4 regions of the Kitasatospora sp. NPDC059146 genome follow, and region 2 is predicted to be linked to each of the others. Evidence: riboswitches for the same ligand, from Rfam matches in the RefSeq annotation. Region 2 holds a riboswitch; each other region holds the start of a gene.
The links. Region 2 has a riboswitch for cyclic di-AMP ahead of ACFXPX_RS26220 (peptidoglycan DD-metalloendopeptidase family protein). Riboswitches for the same ligand answer to the same signal wherever they lie in the genome.

Region 1 (4,793 bases), on a different contig from region 2:
CGAGGCGTGGGAGCAACTGGAACATGGGTCTGACGAGCCACAAGGTGCTGGCACTGGCCGTGCTGATGGCGGTCGTGGTGATGGTCGGCACGGTCTGGCTCTGGCCCAGACTCGCCCGGAAGAGCTGGCAGGCGGTGCTCGGCCGGATCGGCGCGCTGCTCGCGACCCAGCTGGCGGTGCTCGCCGCGCTCGGGCTGGTGGCGAACAACTACTTCGCCTTCTACAGCAGTTGGGACGACCTGATGGGCACGGGCAGCACCGGCCCGGTCGTCATCCACAACAAGGCGGACGCCTCCGGCCGACTGCTGGTCGAGACCATAGGCCAGGCGTCGGTCAAGGGCGGCGGCGCGATGGGCCGTGAGCCCGGCCAGTCCGGCGAGATCCGCAAGGTCCGGATCGACGGCAAGGAGAGCCGGCTGTCGACCGAGGGCTTCGTCTACCTGCCGCCGCAGTACTTCCAGCCCGAGTACGCGCAGAAGCAGTTCCCGGCCGTGATCGTCAGCACCGGATTCCCAGGAATCGCCGAGAACCTGATCACCCGCTTCAACTACCCGGGCGCCGCGCTCAAGCTGCTGCAGGAGGGCCGGATGCAGCCGACCGTCATGGTCCTGATGCGTCCCTCGCCCGCCCTGCCGCAGGACACCGAGTGCGAGGACATCCCGGGCGGCGCCCAGTCCGACACGTACTTCACCAAGGACGTCCCGTCGGCGATCCAGGCCAGCTACCGGGTCTCGGCCGACCCCCGGGCCTGGGCCTTCATGGGCAACTCCACCGGCGGCTACTGCGCGCTCAAGCTGGCCATGCGCCACCCGGACGTCTTCCCGACCGCCGTGTCCCTGTCCGGGTACTACGAGGCGGCCGACGACCCGACCACCGGCGACCTCTTCGGCGGCAGCAAGCAGCGCCGCGACGAGGCCGACCTGATGTGGCGGTTGAAGAACATGCCGCAGCCGGACGTCTCCGTGCTGCTGGCCGGCACCAAGAAGGGCGACGGCAACTACAAGCACGACACCGAGGCGTTCATCGACGCCGCGAGGAGCCCGATGAAGGTCTCCTACAGCATGCTCGAGAACGGCGGCCACAACTTCGAGACCTGGAGCGCCCTGCTGCCGTCCTCGCTGGAGTGGCTGTCCCAGCACCTCAAGGTCCCGAACCAGCCGGGCCACCCGGGCCAGACCGTCTGACGGCGCCGCCCGCGGAACGCACCGAACCCCCGGAAGCCTCGGCTCCCGGGGGTTCGGTGCGTTCCGGCGCCGGTCAGGCGACCCGTTCCAGCGTCCCGGTGTGCAGCTGGCCGACCCGGCCGCCCTCGCCCTCGAAGGTCCAGAAGGCCCGTACGGTCAGCGCGTTGAGGTCCATCACGTGACTGACGGTGATCCCGCTCTGCTCCGTCCAGCTGATGAAGTAGATCTCCGGCGCGACCTCGGCGACGTGCAGCCGCACGTCCTCCCACTGGCCCGCCGACTCACCGAGGCCCTCCCAGCGCAGCCGGGTGCCGTCGGCCGAGTAGGAGTTGCGGAAGGCCGCGCCGTTGTCGGCCCGGAAGACGTAGGTACGGCCGGCGAAGGCGGGCAGGGACGCGGTCATGGTGGGGCGGAACCTCTTCTCTGGAACGGGGGACGGGTCGTACGGCTCCGGCCGGTGCTCTTGTGCACCGCGGAAAATCCCAGGGCTCCAATTTATCCGATGGGGCGGACTCGGGCGGCTCCACGCCACGGCGGTCACACACGGTCCGCCACCGCCGCGCCGCGCACCGTGTGTGACCCCCATCCCGGGCGGGCCCGGCGGGGCCGCGGGTCGGCGTCGGCTCCATTGATCAACTCGGCCGCCACGCAGCGTCGTTGATCGACACCACTGTGAGCTGCGCGACAACCGGCCCCATGAGGTTGTCCGTCCACGGACGGCCTGCCTAGCCTGCAGTCGTCGTCCGCTGTCGCGGACCCCGCCGCCGGGACGCCGAGTCCCGTCCACCCGCCGGCGAGTACCCGAGCACCACAGCGGACGGGAGCGGGGGAACCAAGGTCAGCGCCCGGCCCGTACGCACCAGCGTGCGGGGCGTGGCTAGGGGTGAAGCCGCTCCACAGGCGGCCGGGCAACTGCAGCCCGAATCCGACAGCTCACCTCGCAGGCGTGGCAGAGGACCCCCATGCACCAGCCTGCCCGGCGCCGTCGCGCGCCCCGCCACGCCCGTCCGTCCCACCGTGGCCGCAACACCGCCCTCGCCACGACCGGGGCGCTCGCCATCACCGGTGCCGGCCTGCTCGGCCTGCCGTCCGTCTCCGGCGCCCAGGCCGCCACCGGCCCGACCGTCACCCAGGACCGCCTCGCCCCCGCCACCATGGTCGCGGGGAAGGCGGGCACCGCCTCGCTGGCGTTGCACTCCTCGTCCTGCTTCACCGCCAAGACCGTCGGCGTGGGCGTCCGCGACGCGCGCGGCACCAACCTGGACTTCCCGGGCAACGCGAGCAACGTGCAGATCTGCCCCGGCGGACTCACCTACACCAGCGCCGCCCGCACCCTGGCCGCCGGGACGTACACCCAGTTCGGCTTCTGGCAGGACCTCGGCGGCGCCTGGCACAACCTGCCCTCGCAGCAGCTGGTGGTCTCGGCCACGGGTACGCCCACGCCGACCCCGTCCCCGACGGCGAAGCCCACCCCCTCCCCGACCGCGACCGCGAGCCCGACGGCGAAGCCCACCGCGACCGCGTCCCCCACCGCGTCCCCGACCGCGAGCCCGACCGCGACGCCGACCCCCACCGCCACGGCCACCCCGACGACCCCGGCGTCGTCCTCCCCGATCGCCGGCAAGTCGCTGACCTGGTCCGACGAGTTCAACGGCCCGATCAACTGGGGCCAGCGCTGGGTCGGCGACAAGAGCACCTCGTACAAGTACGGGAACCACAACCCGGACGACAACAAGCTCGACTGGCTGAACAAGAACAACGTCACCGTCGCGAACGGCGTCGCCACCTTCACCGCCACCCCGGGCGGGCCGACGCTGGAGAACGGCAAGCAGTCCTGGAACACCGGCTTCCTGACCACCGAGGGCTCCGCCGAGGGGTTCCAGGTCAAGACCGGCGACTACGCCGAGACCCGGGTCAAGCTGCCCGCCGGTACCGGCGCCTGGCCCGCCCTGTGGACCTGGAAGAACGGCAACGGGGAGATCGACTCCTTCGAGTACCACCCCGACAACCCGAACCTGCTGGAGCTGACCAACCACGTCAACCCCGGCAACCCCGACTACTACACCGACGCGAGCGCCATCGGCACCGACCAGTGGGTGACCATCGGCACCTACTACGGCGCCAACTCGGTGGACTGGTACGTCAACGGCGTCAAGGTGTTCTCGGACGGCAAGGGCGTCGGGGCCAACTTCTCGGCGTACCTGATCCTCAACCTCTCGGTGAGCGCCGGCAAGTACCACCCGGCCCCGCAGGGGAACACCCCGATCACCATGGCCGCCGACTACGTCCGCGTCTACCGGTAACCACGAGCCCGCCCCACCGGTCACCGGAGGTCCGGCAGCCGCTCGCCGGCGGCCGGTGACCGGTGGGGCGATCCGTCGCGTCAGTCGCCCGCCGTCTCGACGACCTTGATGTCGAACTCCTCCCGGTGACCCCTGCCGCCGGGGTCGTCCGCGCTGCGCACCTCGACCGAGCCGCCCTCCAGGATCCCGAGCTCCAGGTCGTCGGAGAGCCGGACCGGGACGAGGGCGGTCACGCTGCGCCCGTCCGGCAGTCCGGGACCGAACACGCAGCGCACCTGCCTGCCGCGCGAGATGACCGCGCAGTTGTCGGGGAAGTACGGGCCCTCCGGGGTCACCCCGTTCGGCAGGGTGACCGTGATCGTGAGCGGTGAGGCGGTGGTGTCCGGGCCGAGATTGGCGACGAAGGCGTGGATGGTGGTGGCGCCGCCGGGCGGCGCCGGATCCGGGTCGATCCGGACCACCTCCAGGTGGGAGCGGGACGTCTTGGCGACCACGGCGGGCAGAGTGGACGCCTCGGGCGCCCCCGGCGCGACGGTCCCCAGATCCGGGCGCGGCACCGGGTGCCGCACCGCCCAGGAGGGCCCGGCGGCCAGTGAGGCCACCGCGCAGCCCGCCGTCACCGCCGCCAGCAATCCGGCCCGGCCGAACCTCCTGCGCCCCGCGCCGCCCCGTACTCCGTGCTGCTCCACGCCGTCCACCCTGCTCCCACGCTCCGGCGGCCCGCGCTGTCGCGGGCCGCGCCCGCACCAGGGTGTCCGAGCCGTGGCCGCGATAGCGGCACAACTCGCCCGCCGCCACTCGAACGGCGGGCACCGGTCCTCGCCGGATCTACCGTTCGCCTGAAAGGGGTTGACGGAACGTCATGGCGCCAGGACCTGCCCCAGCCGGGCCGCGATCTGGTGCATCACCGGCACCAGTGCGGACGCCCCCGCCTGCTCCTCCAGCGCCCGGATCCGGGCCTCCGGGCCGGAGACGGAGAGCGCGGTGGGCGTCGGCGCGCCCGGGACGGCGAGCGCAATGCAGCGGACGCCGATCTCCTGCTCCTGGTCGTCCACCACGTACCCGCGCTCGCGCGCCTCGGCGAGCTGGTCCATCAGCTCCTGCGGGTCGGTGAGGGTGTACTCGGTGTGGGCGGGCAGCGGGTTGGGGCCCAGGACCGCGCGCGCCTCGTCCTCGGGGAGCTGGGCGAGCAGCGCCTTGCCGACGCCGGTGCAGTGCGGCTGGACCCGCCGTCCGACCTCGGTGAACATCCGCATCGAGCGCCGGGACTGCACCTGTCCGACGTACACCACCTCGCCGCCCTCCA
Region 2 (4,793 bases):
CGACCCCGATGTCCTCCGACAAGACCGAGATCCGCACCGACGGCGCACCGGCCCCGGCCTGGATGTTCTCCCAGGGCGTCCGCAAGGGCCCGATCCTCCAGGTCTCCGGCCAGGGCCCGCAGGATCCGGCGACCGGCGAGTACCTCCACCACGGCGACGTGAAGGCGCAGACCCGCCGCACCCTGGAGAACGTCAAGGCCATCGTCGAGGCCGGCGGCGCCACCATCGAGGACGTGGTGATGTTCCGCGTCTACCTCACCAAGCGCGCCGACTTCCCGCTGATGAACGAGGTCTACGCCGAGTTCATCGAGGAGAACGTCAAGCCCGGCGGGGTGAAGCCGTGCCGCACCACGATCTTCGTCGAACTGCCGCAGGAGCCGATGCTGGTGGAGATCGACGCCCAGGCCGTCATCGGCTGACCACCTGACCGCCTGACCGCCTGACGGCCCGACCCGCCGCCGCGACACCCCGAGGGCCCGGACGCCACCAACGCGTCCGGGCCCTCGGCGCATCCCCTCCCCGCCACGCCGCCGCGCCACCGCCCGCCCACTTGCCACACCTCCAGGGGGACATTAGGTTAGCCTCACCTAACCAACAGGAGGTCCGTTCATGAGCATCACCGCCGGTGACGCCGAGGTGCCCGAGCCCACCACCGCCGAGCGGGTCCGCAGCCTGCTCAGCGCGACCTCCTCGCTCACCGTCCGCGCCCTCGGCGAGCACCACGACCTGGACACCCCGGTCTCCGTCCACGGCTCCCGGCTGCGCCTGCGCGCCCCGCTGGACGCCCCGCTCGTCGCGGCCCTCGCCGGCGCCACCGCCACCGACGGCCTGGCCGTCGTGCTCGACGTCACCGACGTCTCCCCCGTGGCCGTCCGCGACCGCATCCGCGGCCGACTCACCCTGGCCGGCCGGCTGCACCTGGCCCACCTCGCCGACGACGGCCTCAGCGTCCACCTGCGGGTCGACGTCGCCCACGCCGTCCTCGCCACCCCGTACGGCACCGGCGCGCTCACCGCCGCCGACCTCTCCCTCGCCGCCCCCGACCCGCTGGCCCGTCACGAGGCCGCCCTGCTCACCCACCTGGCCGACGACCACGCCGACGCCCTCGACCTGCTCACCCGGCTGCTCGACCCGGCGCTGCTCACCCACGGCCCGGCCGTCCGCCCGCTCGCCCTGGACCGCCACGGCCTGGTGCTGCGCCTGGACCACTCGCACGGCCACCGCGACGTCCGCCTGGTCTTCCCCGAACCCGCCCGCGACACCGAGGACTTCGGCCACCGGATGCACGACCTGATGGCCGCCGCCGAACACGGCCTCCCGGCCCGCCGCACCTGACGCCGCCGCAGTCGGCGCAGTCAGCGCGAATACGAGACGTACCCGTGGACCACGACGACCGAGCGGAAAACGGCAGCGGCCGGCCCGGCCGTACGAGAGGTTGTCCCGTACGGCCGGGCCGGCCTTGGGCGTGTCCCGCGCCCAGGTCCACCGGTGCGGCGATCACCCGGTCGAGCGGTCACCCGACATGACCATCCCGGGCGTCGATTCGCCCCGCACCAGCGGTGGTTCACACGTTCCTGCGGAAGGACCCGGAGGGTCAGAGCGCGACGCCGTGCGCCCGCAGGTAGGCGACCGGGTCGATGTCCGAGCCGTACTCGGAACCGGTACGGATCTCGAAGTGCAGGTGCGGGCCGGTCACGTTGCCGGTCGCACCGGAGAGACCGAGCTGCTGGCCGGCGGTGACGGTCTGACCGACGCTCACGCCGATCGAGGACAGGTGCGCGTACTGGGCGTACTTGCCGTCGGCGAGCTTGATCTCGACCTCGTTGCCGTAGGCGCCGTCGCTGCCGGCCTTCACCACGACACCGTTGGCGACGGCGCGCAGCGGGGTGCCGGTGGAGGCGACGAAGTCCTGGCCGGTGTGGTGGCCGGAGGCCCACATCGAGCCGGCCACGCCGTAGGCCTCGCCCAGCACGGGGTTGGCGAGCGGGGCGACGTAGCCGGAGGTGGCGGCGACCGGGGCCGCGGTCACGGCCTGGGCCGGGGCGGCGGTCTGAACCTGGGTCTGCACCTGGGCGCCGGGCTTGGCGGCCTCGGTCCGGACCTGCACCTGGGAGTCCGCGGCAGCGGAGGTGTCCTGGGTGACCGGCGCGGCGGACTTCGCCGGAGCGGCCGGCTTGGCCGGGGCGGCAGGCTTCGCCGGAGCGGCGGCGTGACCGGCGAGGGCCAGCTGCTGACCGGGGAAGATCAGGTTCGGGTCGGCGCCGACCACCGAGCGGTTCTGCTCGTACAGCGCGTGCCAGCCGCCCTCGACGTTCTTGGCGTCGGCGATCTTCGACAGGGTGTCACCGCTGACGACGCGGTAGCTCTGCTGGGCGGCCGGGGCGGCAGCCGGAGCGGCGGCCCCGGAAGCGGCCGGGGCGGTGGTGGCCGCCGGGGCGGTGTGCGCCTGGGCGCTCATCGCGGTCACGAGCGGCAGGACGAACGAGGCCCCGGTGACGGCGGTGGCGATGCCGATGCGGGCGGCACGGGGCAGGGCGATACGACGAGCCTGTGCAGGCATGGAATTTTCCTCTCCGACGCCTGCGAGGTGAGCTGTCGGGTTCGGGCTGGAGTTGCCCGGCCGCATGTGCGGCTTCACCCCAAGCCGGCCCTGGTGGTCCGCGCCCGAAAAGGCGCGAACTCCGGTCCGGCGACTTACCTGTGGGTCCCCCGCTCCTGCCGTACAGAGTTCGGTGCGAGCCACCGGGCAGCGGCAGGACTCGGCGTTCCACCCGGTGGATCCGTCCGGACTGGCCGGGCGGTCGCTGAACTAAAACTCATCCGTTCGGGTGAAGCAATGTCGATCTCTTGAATCGGCAACAACCCCCGCGGCCCCGTCACCCTCCGAATGATCCCTTGCACGCTCCGTGCACGATCCATTCACCCGGCGCCACTGATCCACCACCCTGCGCCGCCGGGACCACCCCCGTGCGACCGTCCGTTCACGCACCGCCACCGACCGACACACCACCCGGTGACCCTTGTCACGTACGCCCCGGCGGGCGCAGGATTCGGCCCGTGGCCACCTCTCAAGCCGGCACTCTGCGCCTGGGCACCGCGCAGGGCCGCTGGGTACTCCTCGCGACGGTGCTCGGCTCCAGCATGGCGATGCTCGACGGCACCGTCGTCAACGTCGCCCTGCCCCGGATCGGCGCCGACCTCGGCGCCTCCCTCGCCTCCCTGCAATGGACCCTGAACGCCTATCTGCTCACCCTGGCCGGCCTGATCCTGCTCGGCGGCGCCCTCGGCGACCGCTACGGACGGCGCCGGGTCTTCCTGATCGGCGTGGTCTGGTTCGCCGTCGCCTCCGCGGCCTGCGCCGCGGCCCCGACCATCCACGTGCTGATCGCCGCCCGCGCCGTCCAGGGCATCGGCGGCGCGCTGCTCACCCCGGGCTCGCTGGCCATGCTCCAGGCGGTCTTCCACCCGGACGACCGCTCGGCGGCGGTCGGCCTCTGGTCCGGCCTGGGCGGGGTGTCGGCGGCCGTCGGCCCCTTCCTCGGCGGCTGGCTGGTGGACGGCCCGGGCTGGCGCTGGATCTTCCTGCTGAACCTGCCGCTGGCCGCCGCCGTGATCGCGGCGACCTCCCGTTACGTCCCGGAGAGCCGGGACGAGTCCGCCGCCGGCCGCTTCGACGTGCCCGGCGCCCTGCTCGCCGCCCTCGCGCTCGGCGCCGTCACCTACGCGCTCACCGCCGCCGGGGAGGGACTGTCCCCCGCCGTCTGGGTCACCGGTGCGATCGGCCTGCTGCTGGCCGCCGCCTTCGTGGCCGTCGAGCGGCGCACGCCCGACCCGATGCTGCCGCTCGGCCTGTTCTCCTCCCGGCTGTTCACCGCCGTGAACCTGGTCACCCTCTGCGTCTACGCGGCGTTCAGCGGGGTCTTCTTCCTGCTGGTGGTGCAGCTGCAGATCGTCTCGGGCTTCTCCCCGCTGGTCTCCGGCTTCGCCCTGGTGCCGATCACGGTGCTGATGCTGACCCTGTCCGCGCGCGCCGGACGGCTCGGCAAGCGGATCGGCCCGCGCGTCCCGCTCACCGTCGGCCCGCTGCTGTGCGCCGTCGGGGTGCTGCTGATGCTGCGCACCGGCCCCGGCTCCTCCTACTGGGCGGACGTGCTGCCCGCGGTCGCGGTGATGGGCTCCGGGATGACGCTGCTGGTCGCCCCGCTGACCGCCACCGTGCTGGCCGCCGTCGAGGTGCGGCACGCGGGCATCGCCAGCGGCGTCAACAACGCCGCCGCCCGCGCGGCGGGCCTGCTCGCGGTCGCCGCCCTGCCGGCCCTGGCCGGACTGAGCGGCGACGCCTACCGGGTGCCCTCCGCGGTGGACTCCGCCTTCCACACCGCGATGCTGATCTGCGCGGGGCTGCTGGCCGCCGGCGGGCTGATCGCCTTCGCCACCGTCCGGGGCAATGTGCTGGCGCCGGAGGAGGAGCACCCGGTGGCCGAGCCGAACTGCGACTGGCCCTGCGCCACCACCACCCCGCCGCTCGACCCGGGCCGCCCCCGGACGCGCGAGGGCCCCGCCACCGGAACGGCGGCAGGGCCCTCGTCAGAGAACTGACTCCTCGTCAGAGGATGTCGCCGGGGGCGTACTTGGCCGCCTCCGGGTAGGCCGCCGCGACGGCCTCCACCTGTCGGACGACCTCGGCGACCTGCGCCCCGGCCGCACCGGTGAAGGACAGCCGGTCGGCGAGCAGCGCGTCCAGCCCGGCCCGGTCCAGCGGGATCCGCTCGTCGGCGGCGAGGCGGTCCAGC
Region 3 (4,793 bases), on a different contig from region 2:
GGCTCAGGCCGCCGTCGCCGTGCGCTCGGTGGCGCACCGCTGCGGCGGGACGAGCTCGCCGATCGCCTCGCCGATCAGGACGACCAGTTCGGCGAGGCGCTCCAGGTCGAGGTGGGCGGGCAGGTCGGCGAGGGAGACGATCCGCTCGCCCCTCGGCCCCGCCACGCAGAAGAGGTCGATCGGACCGAAGTGCTTCTCGGCGGTGTCGACCAGCGCGGCGACGTCGCTAGGCCGGCGGATGTCGCCGGAGACGCCGACCACGGGGCAGCCCGGCCGGTCGAGTTCGGAGGCGAGGTCCTCGGCGATGCCGACGTGGGTGTCGGCGATCAGCATCCCGGCGGTGCCGGCCGCGGTGAACCGGCGGGCGAGGTCGGCCCCCGAACCGCCCGCGAGTACCGCGATGACGACGACTGCTCCGCTGACCGTCATTGGTCCAGCTCCTCCCTGCGGGCGACACCGCACCGGCGCCCGCGCGTACTTCGGAGGATCGTAGGCAGGTCCTGACCCTCCGCAACAGGGATTACCCCTCAGGTGACCAGGCTCACGCCTGCCGCCCGGCCAAGAGCTGGCCAAGGCCCGTCCACGCACCGTCCACGGGCCGTCCACGGAGTGTCGGCGTTCCGCTCGCGCGCCGGTCACGGACGGTTCGCGCGGCGGTGGCCTCCGGCCGGCCGCGGGGGCGCGTGCGCCGGTGGTCCGGGCCCCTCCGGTCCAGCGGTTACGGTCGACCCATGCCAGCTCAGCCCGAGGGCGCCCAGCCCGCCGCCCAGCCCGACCCGCAGCTCTTCACCTGGGAGTTCGCCGCAGACCCGTACCCCGCCTACGCCTGGCTGCGCGAGCACGCCCCGGTGCACCGCACCACGCTGCCGAGCGGGGTGGAGGCCTGGCTGGTGACGCGCTACGCGGACGCCCGGCAGGCGCTCGCGGACGGCCGGCTCTCGAAGAACCCGGCGCACCACAGCGGGCAGGCGCACCGCACCGGCCGGGTGGGCATCCCGGGGGAGCGGCAGGCGGACCTGATGACCCACCTGCTGAACATCGACCCGCCGGACCACACCCGGCTGCGCCGCCTGGTGTCGAAGGCGTTCACGCCGCGCCGGGTGGCGGAGTTCGAGCCGCGGGTGCAGCAGCTCACCGACCGGCTGATCGACGGCTTCGCGCAGCGCGGTTCGGCGGACCTGATCCACGAGTTCGCGTTCCCGCTCCCCATCTACGCGATCTGCGACATGCTCGGCGTTCCCTCCGAGGACCAGGACGACTTCCGGGACTGGGCCGGAATGATGATCCGGCACGGGGGCGGCCAACGCGGCGGCGTGGGGCGGGCGGTGAAGCGGATGCGGGCGTACCTGCTGGAGCTGATCCACCGCAAGCGGGCGGACCTCGGGGACGACCTGATCTCCGGCCTGATCCGGGCGAGCGACCACGGCGAGCACCTGACCGAGAACGAGGCCGCCGCGATGGCCTTCATCCTCCTCTTCGCCGGGTTCGAGACGACGGTGAACCTGATCGGCAACGGGACGTACGCGCTGCTGCGCAATCCCGGGCAGCGGGCCCTGCTGCAGGAGTCGGTGGCCCGCGGCGAGACCGCGCTGCTGGAGACCGGGATCGAGGAACTCCTGCGCTACGACGGGCCGGTGGAGTTGGCGACCTGGCGGTTCGCGACCGCTCCGCTGACCATCGGCGGGGTGGAGATCCCGGTCGGGGACCCGGTGCTGGTGGTGCTGGCGGCGGCGGACCGCGATCCGGCCAGGTTCTCCGACGAGAACACCCTCGACCTGGCCCGGAGCGACAACCCGCACCTGGGGTTCGGGCACGGCATCCACTACTGCATCGGAGCCCCGCTGGCCCGGCTGGAGGGGCGGTCCGCGCTGGCCACGCTGCTTTCCCGGCTGCCGGATCTGCGGCTGGCCGAAAGCCCGGAGAATCTGCGCTGGCGGGGTGGCCTGATCATGCGTGGATTGCGCGAACTTCCGGTCGAATTCAGTCCGGAGCCCCGGTCGCCGCACAGTCGTCCTGAGGCCACGACACGCTGACGAAGCATCCGGAACCGGCCACCGGCGGTGGTATGAACGCTCATCAAACCGGACAAAGCCCCGCCGTTGGTAGGCGATCGAACACGGGCCGTAATTCTTGTGTGATGTCGGTGATATGAGCTTGTGATTCGTCTGAGGATCTGTCTAGTCTCCGTGGAGTTCGCAGCTGCGGACCTCGTGCGCGGACGCCGAATCCTGCCCGCCGCGTCACGGGAAACCGACCAGAACCCTGGGCAGGGGCGGGGGAACCAGGTTTGTTGCCGTTCCTCCACGGCTCGGGGTGAAGCCGCCCGCGCGGAATCGATTCCGCAGACGGCGGCCGGGCCACCTCCCGGTCCGAACCCGACAGCTCACCTCGCAGGCGTGCGGAGAGGGACCTTCATGCTGTTCGTTGGAACCGGCCGTCATCGCCGTCGCACCCAGGCCGAGAAGGCCATCGCCGTCGCCGGTGTGGCCGGCGTCGGACTCGCACTGCCGCTCCTCTCCGCCACCGGCGCCTCCGCCGCCCCGGCCTCCGTCTGGGACTCCGTCGCCCAGTGCGAGAGCGGCGGCAACTGGAGCATCAACACCGGCAACGGCTTCTCCGGCGGCCTCCAGTTCACCCCCAGCACCTGGAAGGCGTACGGCGGCACCGCGTACGCGGCGCAGGCCAACCAGGCCAGCAAGGGGCAGCAGATCGCCGTCGCCGAGAAGGTCCTCGCCTCGCAGGGCCCCGGCGCCTGGCCGGTCTGCTCCCAGAAGGCGGGCCTGAGCAAGGGCGGCGCCCCGGCCCAGGTGGACACCTCCTCGGACGCCAAGCCGCAGAAGCAGCAGGCCCAGAAGCAGGCACCCAAGCAGCAGGCCCCCAAGGCCGCCGCCAAGCCCGCCCAGCCGAAGCCGGTCCAGCAGTACGCGCCGAAGCACGCCGCGCCGAAGCAGGCCGAGCAGCCCGCCGCCCCGTCGGCGCAGCAGTACGCCCCCAAGCACGCCGCCCCGCGGGCCGCGCAGGCCCCGGCCGCCACGACCGGCCACGACTACACCGTCCGGGACGGTGACACCCTGTCGGGCATCGCCACCGCCCAGGGCGTGTCCGGCGGCTGGCAGGCGCTCTACGACGGCAACCGCACCACGGTCGGCGGCAACCCGGACATGATCGTGCCCGGCCAGGTCCTGCACCTGGGCTGAGCCGGACCGTTCCACGGAGAACGACACGCTGGACACGTAGGGGGCCGCGCCCGGCGGCCCCCTACGTCCGCGTTCGCCCGCCCCGATGGACGCCCCGGTGGGACGCACCGGGACGAGCAGGTGAACTACCGGTGGGTAGCCGGGCCACACGGTGAGACGCAGCCCGGGCCGAGGTGGCCCCGGGAGCCCGGGCGGTTAGGCTCTGGTCGTAACGACTCCGCAATCGTCCGGCCGACAGCACCACCCGCAGCCGGACCCTGCTTCCGCAAGGAGATGCTTCGTGCCGTCCATCGATGTCGTCGTAGCCCGTGAAATCCTCGACTCCCGCGGCAACCCCACGGTCGAGGTCGAGGTCGGCCTCGACGACGGCAGCACGGGTCGTGCCGCTGTTCCGTCGGGTGCCTCGACCGGCGCCTTCGAGGCGCTCGAACTGCGCGACGGCGACAAGAACCGCTACTTCGGCAAGGGCGTGGAGAAGGCCGTCCTGGCCGTCATCGAGCAGATCGGCCCGGAGCTGGTCGGCTACGACGCCACCGAGCAGCGCCTGATCGACCAGGCCATGCTCGACCTGGACGCCACCCCGGACAAGTCCTCGCTCGGCGCCAACGCCATCCTGGGCGTCTCGCTGGCCGTCGCGCACGCCGCCTCCGAGGCCAGCGACCTGCCGCTGTTCCGCTACCTGGGCGGCCCGAACGCCCACGTCCTGCCGGTCCCGATGATGAACATCCTCAACGGCGGCTCGCACGCGGACTCCAACGTCGACATCCAGGAGTTCATGATCGCTCCGATCGGCGCGGAGTCCTTCTCCGAGGCCGTCCGCTGGGGCGTCGAGGTCTACCACACCCTCAAGGGCGTGCTGAAGGAGCGCGGCCTGTCCACCGGCCTCGGCGACGAGGGCGGCTTCGCGCCGAACCTGGACAGCAACCGCGAGGCCCTGGACCTCATCACCGAGGCCATCCAGAAGGCCGGCTACGTGCCCGGCCGCGACATCGCGCTGGCCCTGGACGTCGCCGCCTCCGAGTTCTTCCAGGACGGCGCCTACCAGTTCGAGGGCAAGGCCCTGTCGGCCGCCGAGCTCATCGAGTACTACGCCGAGCTGGTCGCCTCCTACCCGCTGGTCTCCATCGAGGACCCGCTGGACGAGTCGGACTGGGACGGCTGGAAGGCCATGACCGTCAAGCTGGGCGACAAGGTCCAGCTGGTCGGCGACGACCTGTTCGTCACCAACCCGGCCCGCCTGGCCAAGGGCATCGAGACCGGCACCGCCAACGCGCTGCTGGTGAAGGTGAACCAGATCGGCTCGCTGACCGAGACCCTGGACGCCGTCGAGCTGGCCCAGCGCAACGGCTACCGCTGCATGATGTCGCACCGCTCCGGCGAGACCGAGGACGTCACCATCGCCGACCTGGCCGTCGCCACCAACTGCGGCCAGATCAAGACCGGTGCCCCGGCCCGCTCCGAGCGCGTCGCCAAGTACAACCAGCTGCTGCGCATCGAGGAGATCCTCGACGACGCCGCCGAGTACGCCGGCCGCGGCGCCTTCCCGCGGTTCAAGCACGAGGGCTGAGCGCGCCCGGGCCGGGCGGCGTCCGGCCC
Region 4 (4,793 bases), on a different contig from region 2:
GCGCCGGGACAGCACCCGGCGCGCGGGGTCTATCGGGTGGGGGCCGTCCGGCCCGGAGGGCGTCGCGCTCAGAGCCGGACCACTCCCGAGACCGGCATCGCGTTGACGCTCTCGTACCGGACCTTGGCACCGGGGTACGGGGCGTGCACCATCACGCCGCCGCCGGCGTACATCCCGACGTGGTGCATGTCCCGGTAGAAGATCACCAGGTCTCCCGGCCGCGCTTCGGAGAGGCTGATCCGCTGCCCGGCGTACGCCTGGGCCTGCGAGGTCCGCGGCAGGGTCACTCCGGCCTGCCGCCAGCTGTAGTACATCAGACCGGAACAGTCGAAGGCACGCGGCCCGGTGGATCCGTAGACGTAGGGCGAGCCGACCATCCGCACCGCGGCGGCCAGCGCGGCCGCCCCGCGCTCGGAGGCGGCCGGGGCGTTGCCGAGGTCCAGCCGGTCGGTACCGCGGGTGGCGCGCTGCTCGGCCTCCCGGGCGTCCTGGGCGACCATCCGGTTCCGCTCGACGGCGCCCAGGCTGTTGAGCAGCTTCTGCGCCTTGGCGAGGCGCTGCTGGATCTGCTGCTTGTTCTCGGCGAGCGAGCGGCGGGCCTCGTCCAGTTCGGCGAGCTTGGCGGCGGTCTCGGTGCGCCGCTGGTCGAGCCGGCGCTGACGGGTGACCAGCTCGTGCAGGGTCTCCTGCTGGCGCTCGGCGGCCTGGCCGAGGGTGCGGGCGCGGGTGAGGTAGGCCTCCGGGTCGCTGGAGAGCATCAGCTGGGCGGTCTGGGTCATCCCGCCGCCCCGGTACTCGGCCCCGGCGACCGTGGCGAGGTCCCCGCGCAGCTCGTTGAGCTGCTCCTGGGCGGCGGCGACCTCGCCCTGGAGGATCGTGGTCTCGCCCAGCAGCCGCTTCTGCGCCTCCTGCGCGGCGTTGTACTTCTCCGAGGCCTGTTCGGCCTCGTCGTACAGCTGCTCGACCTGGGCCTTGACGTCCTTGCGGTCGGGCGCGTCCGGCGCCCCGGGGGCGGCCTGGGCGCTGCCGGCGGTCGCCACACCCAGGGCCGTGGTGGCGGCCGCGGTCAGTACCAGCGCACGGGCGAGCAGTTGGGAACGACGGTGCACGGGCATGCGGCAACGGCTCCAGTCCTGCGGCGCGGCCCCGCGGCCGCGCCCCGGTGGGCGGCCGTCGAGCGGGAGTCCGGTGGCAGACGTTAGCGAGTCCGGGCAAGTGAGTCCAAACCCCTACCGACCCGAATATTTGACCCCTAATCGGACACCAGGTCGAGCCGCCGGAAAAGCCGCAGGCCCGGCCCTCCGTGACGGAGGACCGGGCCCGTGAACGCGTGGCCGGGGATCAGACCCGCACGATGGAGGCCAGCGGCATGTTGGAGACGGCCTCGTAGCGCACCGACGCACCCGGCTTGGGAGCGTGCAGCACCTGGCCGTTGCCCGCGTAGATGCCGACGTGGTGGGCGTCGCCGTAGAAGATCAGCATGTCGCCGGGCTGGGCCTGGGAGATGTCCGAGCCGATCCGGGTGCCGGCGCCGGCCTGCTCCTGCGAGGTGCGCGGCAGCGACACCCCGGCCTGGTTGAACGCCCAGACCATCAGGCCGGAGCAGTCGAAGGAGCTGGGGCCGGTGGCGCCCCAGACGTACGGGCTGCCGACCTTGGTGGCGGCGGCGGCCAGCGCGGCGGCACCGTGCGAACTGCCCGGGGCGATCTTGACCGGCGCGGCGGTGGAGCCCGAGCCGAGGTCGCTGCGGCTGCTGTCGCGCGAGGCGCGGTCCGGGGCGGCGGCCTTCGCGGCGGCGTCCGCCTTGGCCTTGGCGTCGGCGGCGGCCTTGTCCTCGGCCGCCTTGATCGCCTGGCGCTCCTGCTCGGTCAGCGTGTTGAGCAGGTCCTGGGCGGCCTTGAGCTTGTTCTGGACCTCGTCCTTGGAGGCCTTCAGCTGCTGGGTCGTGGACTCCAGCTCGCCGAGCTTGCCCTGGGCCTCGGTGCGGTCCTGGTCCAGCTTGCGCTGCTGGTCCTGGAGCTGCTTGAGCTGGTTCTTCTGGGTGCTGCCCGCCTGGTTCAGCGCGCCGGCCTGGTTGAGGAAGTTGTCCGGGCTGGAGGAGAACATCAGCTGGACCGTCGGGGATATGCCCCCGTTGCGGTACTGCTCGCCGGCGATCTCGGCCAGGCCGCCCTGGAGGTCGGTCACCTGGGCCTGCTGGCGGGCCACCTGGTCCTGGAGGCCGGAGACCTGCTTCTCCAGCTCCTGCTGCTTCTCCTGCGCGGCGTTGTACTTCTCGGTCGCCTGCTCGGCCTGCTCGTTGAGCTGGTCGACCTGCTCCTTGACCTGGTCCTTGGTCGGCTGCGGGTCGGCGTGCGCGCCGGACTGCGCGGAGAGCGCGACGGCGGCGGCGGCGAAACCGGTCAGGATCGAGACGCGGGTACGGCTGGCGGGCTTGGGACGACGATGGGACGCCACGAAGGCGGACTCCTTCTTCCTACGCCGCCTACCGGGTGAGCTGACGGGTTCGGGCCGGAAGCATGCCCTACGACGCCTCACCGGCCTCACCTACGGCCGACCTGGCGCCGATTCACCCCGGAGGAACGTGTGGTTCCCCGGCTCCGCTCCACAGCGCCCCCGACTACTGGGCTCCCCTGTCGGGCAGTCGCTTCGACCTGCCCCGCTGTTTCGCGAACTCGGCGGTAACCACCGCCGCCACCCAGGCTGGGTGATCGACTGTGCGGTGGTTCGGAGCACGACCCTAGTAACTGAACCGTGATCCGTTCAAATCCTTGTCAGAAAAAAGACGGAAGATTACCCATGTTCTTTTGTGAAAATGACTGATGGTGATCACCGGCGCACGCAAAGCTGATCGACTCTCACCCTCCGGCCCGCCCGGTCCGCAAACCCGGAGCGCCACCCCCGACCGGAGGTGGCGCGGATCACAGGGCCGGAACCGGCCCCTCGGGGAGGTACCGGAGCGTCAGATCCGGCGGATCGTGTTGATCGACATCGCGTCGGCCTTCATCACCTTCACCACGTCACCGGTGTGCGGCGCGTGGACCACCATGCCGTTGCCGATGTACATCCCGACGTGGTGCATGTCGCCGCCGTAGATCACCAGGTCACCCGGCTGGGCGGTGGCCAGCGTCACGGCGGTCCCGATGTGGCCCTGCTCCTGCGAGGTGCGCGGCAGCGAGACGCCGGCCTGGCCGTACGCCCAGACCATCAGGCCCGAGCAGTCGAAGGTGGAGGGCCCGGTGGCGCCCCACACGTACGGCGAACCCTGCTTGCTCATCGCCTTGGCCACCGCCACGGCGGCGTAGCCGCTGGCCGGCGGCAGGTTGCTGAGGTCGACCCGGTCGGCGCCGCGGGAGGCGCGGTCGTCCTGCTGCTGCTGGGCCCGGAGCGCGGCCCGGTCGGCGGCGCTGAGCGAGTTCAGCAGGTCCTGGGCGGTCTTCAACTTGGTGTTGACGTCCGCCTTGGCCTGGTTGAGGTCCTTGGTGGTGGAGTCCAGGGAGGCGAGCACGGCGGCCGCCTCGGCCTTCTCCTGGTCCAGCCGGCGCTGCTGGTCGAGCAGGCCCTTGAGCGCCTCGGTCTGGGTGGTGCTGGCCTGCTGGACGCTCGACGCCTTGTCCAGGTAGCCGGACGGGTCGGAGGAGAGCATCAGCTGGACGGACGGGTCGATGCCGCCGGTGCGGTACTGCTCGCCCGCGACCTGGGCCAGGCCCACCTGGAGCTGGCTCATCTGGTCCTGGCTGCGGGCCACCTGGTCCTGGAGCTGGTCGGCCTGCTTGCGGAGCTGGTCGGAGCGCTCCTTGGCGCCGTTGTACTTCTCGGCCGCCTGCTCCTGCTCCTGCTGGAGCTGGTCGATCTGCGCCTTGACGTCACTCTTGTTCGGCTGCGGCGCGGCATGCGCGGCGACCTGGGCGGAGAGGGCGACCGCGGTCGCAGCAGCAGCGGTGAGCACGGAGACCCGCGCGCGGCTCGGCTGCTTGGGACGGCGGTGGGAGGCCAAGGGACCGGCTCCTTCTTCCATCGGACTCACCTGATCAGGTGAGATTCCGGAAAATAGGTTTGACGCCAGACCCTAGTGAAGATCTACCCGTTTTGCCACTCCCCCGAAGGCGTGAACTCCGGTTCCCCCACTGACTTCACCGGATCCGCACACCCGCACGGAAGCCCCACTGACCTGCCGTCACAGCCCCCATCCCGACTCCGACCCGGCTCGGGGCCGGCTCAGGGCCGGGCCAGCCGGTTCAGCAGCAGCACCGAGGCCACCGGGCGCGCACCCGCCTTCCGCACGCCCTCCGCGACCTCCCGGTCGGTGGAGACCACCACCACCGGACGGCCCTGCGGCTCGGCCCGGACCAGACGGCGGATCAGCTCGTCCGCGGTCTCGCCGGTCCGGCTGAACCGTACCCGCACCCCGCGCGGCGGCGCCATGATGACCGGTACGTCCAGGTCCTGCCCGTCGAACACACAGGTGACCTCCGCCTGGGTGCGCTGGGCCAGCATCGCCAGCCCGCCCAGCAGCCGGATCCGCTGCTGCTCCAGCGGCAGCGCCGGGTACCCGGTCTTGGTCACGTTGTAGCCGTCCACCACCAGGTGCACCTGGGGGATCGCCAGCAACTGGTCCAGCAGCGCCGGGTCGTCCTCGGCCAGGCCGCGCCGGGCCACGTCGTGCGGCGAGGCCGACCCCGGCACCACCGCCTCCACCAGGTCCGCCGGGCGGAGCTGGGAGACCGGCAGCGCCAGCTCCCGCTGGAGGCCCTGCGCCGACTGCAGCACGGTGTCCAGCAGCAGCCGCAGCC

Region 1: linked by a shared signal. The riboswitch ahead of ACFXPX_RS35525 (hypothetical protein) and the one ahead of ACFXPX_RS26220 (peptidoglycan DD-metalloendopeptidase family protein) in region 2 are both predicted to bind cyclic di-AMP.
Region 3: linked by a shared signal. The riboswitch ahead of ACFXPX_RS38415 (transglycosylase family protein) and the one ahead of ACFXPX_RS26220 (peptidoglycan DD-metalloendopeptidase family protein) in region 2 are both predicted to bind cyclic di-AMP.
Region 4: linked by a shared signal. The riboswitch ahead of ACFXPX_RS36035 (NlpC/P60 family protein) and the one ahead of ACFXPX_RS26220 (peptidoglycan DD-metalloendopeptidase family protein) in region 2 are both predicted to bind cyclic di-AMP.

Annotation. Positions count from the first base shown of each region.
Region 1 is NZ_JBHZCY010000126.1:3,175-7,967, reverse strand. Features, by position in the region: gene ACFXPX_RS35535 (alpha/beta hydrolase) at 24-1,184, shown strand; gene ACFXPX_RS35530 (MoaF N-terminal domain-containing protein) at 1,258-1,587, opposite strand; cyclic di-AMP (ydaO/yuaA leader) riboswitch at 2,032-2,139, shown strand; gene ACFXPX_RS35525 (hypothetical protein) at 2,147-3,487, shown strand; gene ACFXPX_RS35520 (hypothetical protein) at 3,568-4,176, opposite strand; gene ACFXPX_RS35515 (IclR family transcriptional regulator) at 4,348-4,793, opposite strand, start outside.
Region 2 is NZ_JBHZCY010000068.1:7,855-12,647, reverse strand. Features, by position in the region: gene ACFXPX_RS26230 (RidA family protein) at 9-419, shown strand; gene ACFXPX_RS26225 (DUF2470 domain-containing protein) at 610-1,335, shown strand; gene ACFXPX_RS26220 (peptidoglycan DD-metalloendopeptidase family protein) at 1,595-2,560, opposite strand; cyclic di-AMP (ydaO/yuaA leader) riboswitch at 2,563-2,745, opposite strand; gene ACFXPX_RS26215 (MFS transporter) at 3,058-4,599, shown strand; gene purB (adenylosuccinate lyase) at 4,607-4,793, opposite strand, start outside.
Region 3 is NZ_JBHZCY010000152.1:6,940-11,732, reverse strand. Features, by position in the region: gene ACFXPX_RS38425 (SDR family NAD(P)-dependent oxidoreductase) at 4-429, opposite strand; gene ACFXPX_RS38420 (cytochrome P450) at 732-2,033, shown strand; cyclic di-AMP (ydaO/yuaA leader) riboswitch at 2,243-2,413, shown strand; gene ACFXPX_RS38415 (transglycosylase family protein) at 2,415-3,197, shown strand; gene eno (phosphopyruvate hydratase) at 3,478-4,764, shown strand.
Region 4 is NZ_JBHZCY010000130.1:11,296-16,088, reverse strand. Features, by position in the region: gene ACFXPX_RS36045 (hypothetical protein) at 1-15, opposite strand, end outside; gene ACFXPX_RS36040 (NlpC/P60 family protein) at 69-1,115, opposite strand; gene ACFXPX_RS36035 (NlpC/P60 family protein) at 1,342-2,457, opposite strand; cyclic di-AMP (ydaO/yuaA leader) riboswitch at 2,468-2,623, opposite strand; gene ACFXPX_RS36030 (NlpC/P60 family protein) at 2,963-3,997, opposite strand; gene ACFXPX_RS36025 (NYN domain-containing protein) at 4,219-4,793, opposite strand, start outside.